DNA from 3 places in the Streptomyces sp. NPDC005803 genome. Region 1 is predicted to be linked to each of the others. Evidence: riboswitches for the same ligand, from Rfam matches in the RefSeq annotation. Region 1 holds a riboswitch; each other region holds the start of a gene.

What was found. A riboswitch is a leader RNA that binds a small molecule or an ion and turns the genes downstream of it on or off. The one in region 1 is predicted to bind S-adenosylmethionine.
Region 2: it holds a riboswitch for S-adenosylmethionine, as region 1 does, so the genes downstream of both, ABZ454_RS08730 (aminotransferase class V-fold PLP-dependent enzyme) here and ABZ454_RS16285 (amino acid ABC transporter permease) in region 1, are expected to answer to the same signal.
Region 3: it holds a riboswitch for S-adenosylmethionine, as region 1 does, so the genes downstream of both, thrC (threonine synthase) here and ABZ454_RS16285 (amino acid ABC transporter permease) in region 1, are expected to answer to the same signal.

Annotation. Positions count from the first base shown of each region.
Region 1 is NZ_JBEXXO010000010.1:74,217-77,484, reverse strand. Features, by position in the region: gene ABZ454_RS16295 (transporter substrate-binding domain-containing protein) at 1-42, opposite strand, end outside; gene ABZ454_RS16290 (amino acid ABC transporter ATP-binding protein) at 106-903, opposite strand; gene ABZ454_RS16285 (amino acid ABC transporter permease) at 900-1,880, opposite strand; SAM riboswitch class IV at 2,205-2,312, opposite strand; gene ABZ454_RS16280 (glutathione S-transferase C-terminal domain-containing protein) at 2,351-3,238, opposite strand.
Region 2 is NZ_JBEXXO010000004.1:338,745-342,012, reverse strand. Features, by position in the region: gene ABZ454_RS08740 (ubiquinol-cytochrome c reductase cytochrome b subunit) at 1-415, shown strand, start outside; gene trpD (anthranilate phosphoribosyltransferase) at 538-1,602, shown strand; SAM riboswitch class IV at 1,729-1,846, shown strand; gene ABZ454_RS08730 (aminotransferase class V-fold PLP-dependent enzyme) at 2,019-3,268, shown strand, end outside.
Region 3 is NZ_JBEXXO010000016.1:45,359-48,626, forward strand. Features, by position in the region: gene ABZ454_RS22585 (MoaD/ThiS family protein) at 255-533, opposite strand; gene thrC (threonine synthase) at 575-1,867, opposite strand; SAM riboswitch class I at 1,885-2,011, opposite strand; gene ABZ454_RS22595 (glucosyl-3-phosphoglycerate synthase) at 2,165-3,112, shown strand; gene ABZ454_RS22600 (trehalose-6-phosphate synthase) at 3,167-3,268, shown strand, end outside.

The sequences.
Region 1 (3,268 bases):
GATGCCGCGTATCAGGCTGCGTCGGGTGAACTGGGTGGGCATGGCCATTCCTGTCGCTGGAGGTAATGAGGGTGGCGTGGGGGGAGGTCTGAAGGGTGCGGCGGGTCAGAGGACCTTGCTGAGGAAGTCTCTGGTCCGCTCGTGACGCGGGTTGTCGAGGACCTCGGAGGGCGGGCCCTGCTCGATGATCCTGCCGCCGTCGATGAAGACGACCCGGTCGGCGATCTCGCGGGCGAAGCCGATCTCGTGGGTGACGATGACGAGGGTGGTGCCCCTGGTCGCCAGGTCCTGGATGACGGCGAGGACTTCGCCGACCAGTTCGGGGTCGAGGGCGGAGGTGGGTTCGTCGAAGAGGATGACGCCGGGGCGCAGCGCGAGGGCGCGGGCGATGGCGACGCGCTGCTGCTGGCCGCCGGAGAGCTGGCGCGGGTAGGCGCCGGCCTTGTCGGCGAGGCCGACCCGGTCGAGGAGTTCGCGGGCGAGTTGCCGCGCCTCAGGCCTGCTGAGCCGGCCGGTGGTGACCGGAGCCGCGGCCACGTTGTCCAGGACGGTCAGGTGCGGGAAGAGGTTGAAGTTCTGGAAGACGAAGCCGATCCGCCCGCGCTGGGTGAGGATGGCCCGCTCGCTCAGCTCCTTGAGCCGGTCGCCCTGCCGCTTCACACCGATCGGCTCGCCGTTGACGCTGACGTAGCCGATCTCCGGCTTCTCCAGGTGGTTGATGACCCGGAGCAGGGTGGACTTGCCGGAGCCGGAGGGGCCGAGGATGACGGTCACCTCGCCGGGGCGGACGGTCAGGTCGACGCCGTCCAGCACCCGATGGGTGCCGTACCACTTGTGCACGTCGTGGACTTCGACGGCGGCGGGCGTGACGTCCGCCAGCGGTTCGAGTGTCTTCGCGCTCATACGGCGGCCTCCTGGCGGATGCGGGCTCGCAGGCCGGTGAGCCCGGTGCGGAGCTTCTGCAGCGGAGTCGGTGGCAGGTTGCGGGTGGCACCGCGGGCGTAGTGCCGCTCGACGTAGAACTGGACGACGGAGACGACGCTGGTCAGGATCAGGTACCAGACGGTGACGACCAGCAGCAGCGGCACGATGTCGCCCGGGTAGGTGGAGCCCATGGTCTGCGCGGAGCCGAACAGGTCCAGCAGGGAGACGTAGAAGACCAGCGAGGTGCCCTTGATCAGGCCGATGAGCTGGTTGACGTAGTTCGGGATGATCGAGCGCAGCGCCTGCGGAAACACGATCTTTCGGAACTGGTAGCCCTTCGGCAGGCCGAGCGCCGCTGCCGCCTCGTGCTGGCCCTGATCGACGGAGAGGATGCCGCCGCGCACCACCTCGGCCGCATAGGCCGCCTCGTTGAGGCTCAGGCCGACGACGGCGACGACCATGTCGGTCGCGAGCCTGGACTCGTCGAAGGAGAAGAAGGCCGGGCCGAAGGGGACCCCGACGCTCAACGTCCTGTACAGAGCACTGAAGTTGTAGAGAAAGATCAGCACCACGATGAGCGGGATGGAACGCAGCGCCCAGACGTAGGCCCAGCTGACCGCGCGCAGCACCGGGCTCTTCGACAGCCGGGCCAGGGCGAGCAGGATGCCGCCGACCAGACCCAACAAGGCGCTGTAGGCGGTCACTTCGAGGGTGATGAGGAGTCCGTCGAGAATGTTCGGCCGCAGGAACCAGTAGCCGAAGCGGTCCCACTGGTAGAAGGGGTTGGAGACCAGACCGTGCACGAACTGGGCCGCCAGGACCAGGACGACCGCGGTGGCGACCCAGCGTCCTGGCCGCCGTAGCGGCAGAACTCGCTGGGCAGTGGGGGCTTTCGTCGGTTCGTCGGCGGTCGGCGCCTCGGGGAGGATGACGGTGGCGCCAGGGGGTTCACTCATGGTGGGCTCCGGCTGGGTGGGTACACCCCGGAGGCGCGGCGGCATGCGGGGGCGCACACGACGGCGAGGTACCGGGGACGGGGAGGACAACGGCACACCGCTCGGGCGGTGTGCGTCAGGGAGTGCGGGGGCTGCGGGGAGGTGTCAGCCCCGACAGCGGGCACGGCCCGGTGTCGTACACAGTGCGCTGTTCACGCGGAGCAGGTCGACAGCACGGTCGGCGACGAGGAGGTTCGCGTACGGCCGCACGCAGCCCTGAGGGCGGCATACGGCCGTCCTGGGAGCTGCGTGCATGGCGTCACCGTCACTGTTCCGGCCCTGTGGGCCTCGCGCTTACCGAAACATCATCGGTCCGGTCGTCACCTGGGGCACCCCACCGCCTGCGAGGGTTGCCGGTCAGCTAGCCAGGGCTTGTCGCTGACGCTCATGACCGTTCTGGGCCGTAGTTAAGACAATTGCCCGAACGAATGTCAACGCCGGTCCACCAGGTGGAACGGCTGACGGGCCGCGTGTGCCGCCCAGTCCAGGATCTGAACGGCTGCTCCAGCACCCTCCAGTCCATGGCAACGGGCGTGATGACGGCGCTCGATGCCGTCGAGGTCGAGGTGGCCGCCGAAGGCAGGGTGGGCGGCCAGGTGGCGGGCGTAGGCCCACAGGGTCGGATGGTCGGCGATGCGCCGGACGGCTGAGGCGTCCAGGTGGTTGCGGTGCACGGTGTCGAGTTGGACCAGGGCGACCCACAACTCGACGTCCGCCGCCGTGATTTCGTCGCGAATCATGTACGTGCGGCCGACGAGCCATCGCTCCAGCACGCCCAGCGTCTCGAGCAGCATGGCGAGCGCCGCCGCGCGCTCAGCCTGCTCGCCGCCGGCCGATCCGGCGCTCTGCGCGGCCTGTTCGATGCCCGCGCACATCCGCTCGACGGCCTCGATCTCCGACTCGGCGCCGCACGGGTACGGCGAGGGTCGGTCGCCGCCGAAGCGGCGGGCGAGGTCGCGCATGATGTCCGGAGCGTGCGTGCTGACGATCCGTCCGGACCAGTCGTCGCTGAGCACCGGCGCGACGGCCGGACCGGCGTATCGGTGGGCGCTGGCCTCGTACAGCGGTTGCAGGGCCGAGTGGCCGCCCTCGGGGCAGTCGGGGACGGCCGACAGGAAGGTGGCCGGACAGACGGTGTCCAGGCCGAGCAGGCCGTGGGTGACGGCGATGCGCAGGCCATCGGGACACGCGGTCGACAGATGGAGGCGGTAGCGGCCCGGAACGGCGTAGTGGCCGCTGCGCGCGTCCTGGCCGATCCGGCCCCGGAAGGCGGGCGCGGGTCGGTCGGAGGCGTGGGCGGCCAACGGTGTGACGGACATGAATCTCCCCTGGAGCGGGCGCGGACGTAC
Region 2 (3,268 bases), on a different contig from region 1:
CTTCCACCTGTCGCTCAACGCGATCAGCTGGTTCGTCCGCATCGCCTTCTTCGTCGGACCCGTCCTGGCGTTCATCGTCACCCGGCGGATCTGCCTCGGCCTTCAGCGCCGCGACAAGGAGAAGGTGCTGCACGGACGCGAGTCCGGTCTCATCAAGCGCCTGCCGCACGGTGAGTTCGTCGAGGTCCACGAGCCGCTCGGGCCGGAGCAGCTGCACACGCTCACCGCGCACGAGCAGTACAAGCCGGTCGAGATCGGCCCGACGGTCGACGAGAACGGCGTCGAGCGCAAGGTGTCCCCGGTGCAGAAGCTGCGGGCCAGGCTCAGCAAGGCGTACTACGGCGAGAACAACCAGATCGCCAAGCCCACCGCCGAGGAGTACAAGGAGATCACCAGCGGCCACGGCCACCACTGATCACCTGAACTGATCGCCACAGCAGGAGCCCCGTCCATTCGATGGACGGGGCTCTTCGCTGTCCACGGAGGCTCGATAGGGTGGCCCCATCCCTTTATCGGCTGTGGACCCAGGAGCGGACCATGAACGTTGTGACCCCGGACGGCGGCGACAGCGTGGCGGCTCGTACCTGGCCCGGCGTGCTGACCCCCCTGCTGCGCGGCCAGGACCTGACCGCGGACGACACCGCCTGGGCGATGGACCGCATCATGAGCGGCGAGGCGACCGATGTGCAGATCGCCGGGTTCGCGGTGGCGCTGCGCGCCAAGGGCGAGACCGTCACGGAGGTCTCCGGCCTGGTCCGCGCGATGTACGAGCACGCCACGACCATCCACGTCCCCGGCCGCACGGTCGACATCGTGGGCACCGGCGGCGACATGGCCAAGACGGTCAACATCTCCACCATGTCGGCGATCGTCGTGGCGGGGACCGGCGCCAAGGTCGTCAAGCACGGCAACCGCGCCTCGTCGTCGGCCAGCGGCTCCTCCGACGTCCTCGGCAAGCTCGGTGTCAACCTGGAACTGTCCCCGCAGCGCGTCGTCGAGGTCGCCGAGGAGGCGGGCATCACCTTCTGCTTCGCCGTGAAGTTCCACCCCGCCCTGAGGTACGCGGCGAAGGCCCGGTCGGAGCTCGGCGCGCCGACCACGTTCAACATCCTCGGTCCGCTCACCAATCCGGCCAAGGTGCGTTCGCAGGCGATCGGTGTCGCCGATCTGCGGATGGCGCCCATCGTCGCGGGCGTCCTCGCCGAGCGCGGCAACTCCGCGCTGGTCTTCCGGGGCGACGACGGTCTGGACGAGCTGACCACCACCGCGACCTCCCGGGTCTGGATCGCGAGGAACGGGGCGGTGCGCGAGGAGGCCTTCGACCCGCGCGACGTGGGCCTCGACCTGGTGCCGGTGGACGCGCTGCGGGGGGCCGACGCCTCGTACAACGCCGATGTGGCCCGCCGGCTGCTGGCCGGGGAGACGGGCCCCGTCCGGGACGCCGTCCTGCTCAACTCGGCGGCGGCGCTCGTCGCGCTGGACCCGGGGGAGGGCACGCTCGCCGAGCAGCTCACCGCGGGCATCGCGAAGGCCGCCGAGTCCATCGACTCGGGCGCGGCAGGCCGGGCGCTGGAGAGATGGGTCGTGGCCAGCAACGCCTGAGCGGCTGCCGTACGGCCCTGACCGGTCGTCCGGCCGTCCCGGAGCGCACGGAACACGAGGCGGGGCGCAGTCCAGATCATGGACTGCGCCTTGCGCGTTCGCGCACGTATGGCAAGATGCTGCGCAGGTCATGAGTGACAGCGACTACGGCCCCGGCCCGCTGTCCGGCAACCCTCCGTCCGTGGCGGGGTGCCCCGGGTGAAGACCAGGCCGCAGGCAGCGAGGTCTGCGGCAAGCGCGGACCCCTCGACATCGTGAGATGTCCACCCGTGGGGTCCTGGTCCTCAGGGAGCCTCTTGTGAGCACGCGAATGCGATAGGGCTTTTCGGCCCTTCTCCGCACACCCTCTTCTTCCCTCCGTGCTGCCGCGTATCCGCAGGCACGCGGAATTCGCCTGCCTGTTACGGGAGTTCGTCATGTCTGTCCTCACTGCTGCCACCGACCAGTCGATTTGTTCCCCCCTGCCGGTTCTGGGCAAGGATGTAACGGTTCCGCTGGTCACCGGCGGTGAGGTCACGTACGCCGCGCTGGACTACGCCGCCAGCGCCCCGGCGCTGCAGCGGGTGTGGGACGACGTGGCCGCGTACGCGCCGTACTACGGCAGCGTCCACCGGGGTGCCGGCTACCTCTCGCAGCTCTCCACGGACCTCTTCGAGTCCAGCCGCGAGACCGTCGCGGAGTTCCTCGGCTGCCGTGCCGAGGACCAGGTGGTCTTCACCCGTTCGACCACCGACTCGCTCAACCTGCTCGCCGCCGCCCTGCCCGCCGACTGCCAGGTGTTCGTCTTCGAGACCGAGCACCACGCCTCGCTGCTGCCCTGGCGCGACGCCCGCGTGACGTACCTGAACGCCCCGCGCACCCCGGCCCAGGCCGTCCAGACGCTGGAGCGGGCGCTCGCCGACCGCGAGCCCTACGGGCCCGCGCTGGTCTGCGTCACCGGCGCCTCCAACGTCACCGGCGAGCTGTGGCCGGTCAAGGAGCTCGCCGCCGCCGCCCACGCCCACGGTGCCCGCATCGTGCTGGACGCCGCCCAGCTCGCCCCGCACCACCCCGTCGACATCGCCGCGCTGGACGTCGACTGGGTCGCCTTCTCCGGGCACAAGCTGTACGCGCCGTTCGGCTCGGGCGTCCTCGCCGGCCGCTCCGACTGGCTGCGCGAGGCCGAGCCCTACCTGGCCGGCGGCGGCGCCTCCCGCCAGGTGGCCCGGCGGGCCGACGGCGGGGTGGACGTCGAATGGCACACCACCGCCGCCCGTCACGAGGCCGGCTCGCCGAACGTGATCGGCGTCTACTCCATCGCCTCCGCCTGCAAGGCGCTGACCGAGGCCGGGTTCGACAGCCTCGTCGCCCGGGAACAGCGGCTCGTCGCCGCGGTCCGCGCCGGACTCGCCGAGGTCCCCGAGGTCAAGGTGCTCTCGCTGTTCGGCGACGACGCCCCGCGGGTGGGCGTCATCTCCTTCGTGGTCGAGGGCTGGAACAGCTCGCACTTCGCCGCGGCGCTCTCGGCCGAGTACGGCATCGGGGTCCGTGACGGACTCTTCTGCGCCCACCCGCTCGTGCGCACCCTGCTCGGCAGCGACCCGCAGGACGTCGGCGAGTGCGGCGCGCCCGAGGCGGAGCCGGGCCAGAAGTCCCTCAACGCGATCCGGGTCAGCTTCGGCGCCGG
Region 3 (3,268 bases), on a different contig from region 1:
GCCCGAATATGAGGAAGTCATGAGATTCCAGGGCAAGTCGGGCCAGGCAAAGGCGACTTATGGCGCAAGGAGCTCGGGTACTTTGGCTGCATCTTGTCGGGGCCGGGCGCATTCTCATATGCGGGCGGCACGGGCAGCGGAGGGGGCTTCCCACACTCTACCGCGCTCAACCATGCAGAATTGCCCCCTCCGCTTCTCTCGCAGAGGGGGCAATTCCGGTGACGCGGTGAAGTCGGGCCGGCGTGGCCCGGGGCTCAGCAGCCGCCGGCGACGGCCGGGATGATCGAGATGCCGGCGCCGTCCGGGGTGACCGCGTCCAGGCCGCCCTCGAAGCGCACGTCGTCGTCGTTGACGTACACGTTGACGAAGCGGCGCAGCTTGCCCTGGTCGTCCAGGACGCGGGCGGCGATCCCCGGGTGGTCCTTCTCCAGGGACTCGATGACCTGGGAGAGGGTCGCGCCCTCGGCCGGGACCTCGGCCTGGCCGCCCGTGTAGGTGCGGAGGATGGTGGGGATACGGACCTTGACGCTCATGGTGGGTGCCCTTCCTGAAGTCTCGGGTGGTCGAAGGCTTCTCAGCCGGTGGCGAGGCCTGCGGCGCGGAAGGCGTCCAGGCTCGGGCGGATCGTGGCGGTCGCCTGCGAGGTGGCGGCCACCGCGTCCAGCGTCTTGAGGCCGTCACCGGTGTTCAGGACGACGGTGGTGAGCGCCGGGTCGAGCACGCCGGCGTCGATCAGCTTCTTCGTCACGCCGACCGTCACGCCGCCCGCCGTCTCGGCGAAGATGCCCTCGGTGCGGGCCAGCAGCTTGATCGCGTCGACGATCTGCTCGTCGTCGACGTCCTCGACGGCGCCACCGGTGCGGCGGGCGATGTCCAGGACGTACGGGCCGTCGGCCGGGTTGCCGATCGCGAGGGACTTGGCGATCGTGTTCGGCTTCTGCGGCCGGACGACGTCGTGGCCGGCCTTGAAGGCGGCGGAGACCGGGGAGCAGCCCTCGGCCTGGGCGCCGAAGATCTTGTACGGCTTGTCCTCGACCAGGCCGAGCTTGATCAGCTCCTGGAGGCCCTTGTCGATCTTCGTGAGCTGCGAGCCGGACGCGATCGGGATGACGATCTGGTCGGGCAGCCGCCAGCCGAGCTGCTCGCAGATCTCGTAGGCGAGGGTCTTGGAGCCCTCGCCGTAGTACGGGCGCAGGTTGACGTTGACGAAGCCCCAGCCCTCGCCGAGCGGGTCGCCGATGAGTTCGGAGCAGAAGCGGTTGACGTCGTCGTAGTTGCCCTCGATGCCGATCAGTTCACCGCCGTACACCGCGGCCATGACGACCTTGCCCTGCTCCAGGTCGTGCGGGATGAACACGCAACTGCGCAGACCGGCACGGGCGGCGGCGGCGCCCACGGCGCCGGCCAGGTTGCCGGTGGAGGAGCAGGACAGGGTGGTGAATCCGAAGGCGCGGGCGGCCTCGACGGCGATCGCGACGACGCGGTCCTTGAAGGAGTGCGTCGGGTTGCCGGAGTCGTCCTTGACGTACAGACCGCCGGTGACGCCCAGCTCACGGGCGAGGTTGTCGGCCTTGACCAGCTTGGTGAAGCCGGGGTTGATGTTGGGCTTGTCCGCGACGTCGGAGGGGACCGGCAGCAGCGGCGCGTAACGCCAGATGTTGTCGGGTCCGGCCTCGATGCGCTTCTTCAGCTCGTCCGGGGAGCCGCTCGGAAGGTCGTACGCCACTTCGAGCGGCCCGAAACAGGACGCGCAGGCGAAAATGGGGCCGAGTGCGAATCGCTCCCCGCATTCGCGGCAGGAAAGCGCCGCGGCGGGTCCGAGGTCCACAGCAGATTCGGTGGGTGCGGCAACAGTCTCAACAGCCATGATGGCGAGGCCCTTTCTCCTCATCTTCCTCGCGACGCATTTCGTCACGAGACGGAATTGGCACCTTCCCCACCGGACCTCGCGGTCGGCGGGAGGGTTGCCGGGACTTCAACGGGCCGTTCCCTCAGTCCCTCTGGATGAGCGCTGTGGCACTGGACCATGGATCCAGGCGTTTATCGGCGGACGGACCCCGGCATGCGACGGCCATCTGCGTTGTTCAAGACTGTAACCGAAGCATCGGACGGTTGAGATAGTCGTCCGAACCGCGAGATGGATCACATACAGGGAGTATCGACCGTGCTGGAAGAGGTCGAACGCTGGCTGACCAGGCGTTCCTGGTCAGCCGCCGACCGTCCGCTGGAGCGGCTGCTGGAGGCCAGGAAGGACGCGCACGGACCGGCCGTGAGTGTCGTCCTGCCCGCGCTGAACGAGGCGGAGACGGTCGGGGACATCGTCACGACGATCCGGCGCGAGCTCATGGAGAAGGTCCAGCTGGTCGACGAGCTGGTGGTGATCGATTCCGGTTCCACGGACGCCACCGCGCAGGTCGCCCGCCGGGCGGGCGCCCGGGTGGTCCACCGGGACGACATCCTGCCCCGCGTCCCGGCCGTCCCCGGCAAGGGCGAGGTGCTCTGGCGGTCACTGCTGGTGACCGGCGGCGACATCGTCTGCTTCATCGACGCGGACCTGAAGGACTTCTCGGCCGACTTCGTCTCGGGCATCGTCGGCCCGCTGCTGACCGACCCCTCGGTGCAGTTCGTCAAGGCGATGTACGACCGCCCGTTCGGCGACACCACGGGTCAGGGCGGCCGGGTCACCGAAATGGTGGCACGCCCGCTGCTCAATCTGCACTGGCCCCAGCTGGCCGGTTTCGTCCAGCCCCTGGGAGGCGAGTACGCCGTGCGCCGCTCGCTGCTGGAGCGGCTGCCGTTCCCGGTCGGTTACGGAGTGGAACTGGGGCTGCTGGTCGACGCCCTGCACACGGTCGGCCTGGACGCCCTCGCCCAGGTCGACGTCGGCGTCAGGAAACACCGCCACCAGGACGGCCAGGCGCTCGGCCGGATGGCGGCCGCCATCTACCGGACCGCCCAACTCCGCCTCTCCCGGGGGCATCTGGTCCGCCCGTCGCTGACCCAGTTCGAGCGCGGCGAGCACGGTTTCGTCCCGCACACGTACCCGGTGGACACCGAGGAGCGGCCGCCGATGCGGGAGATCGAGGAGTACGTTTCCCGCCGCGCCGCGTGACGTGGCCTGACTTCGCACGTTTGGGCGGTTCGTGATCGGGCTAGATTCCGCAACATGGTCTCCGCGCACGCCCCCCAGCCCGCTGCCCAGGTACTCGTCGCGTCCAACCGCGGCCCCGTCTCGTACGCGCTGCGCGAGGACGGTTCCCTCGACGCC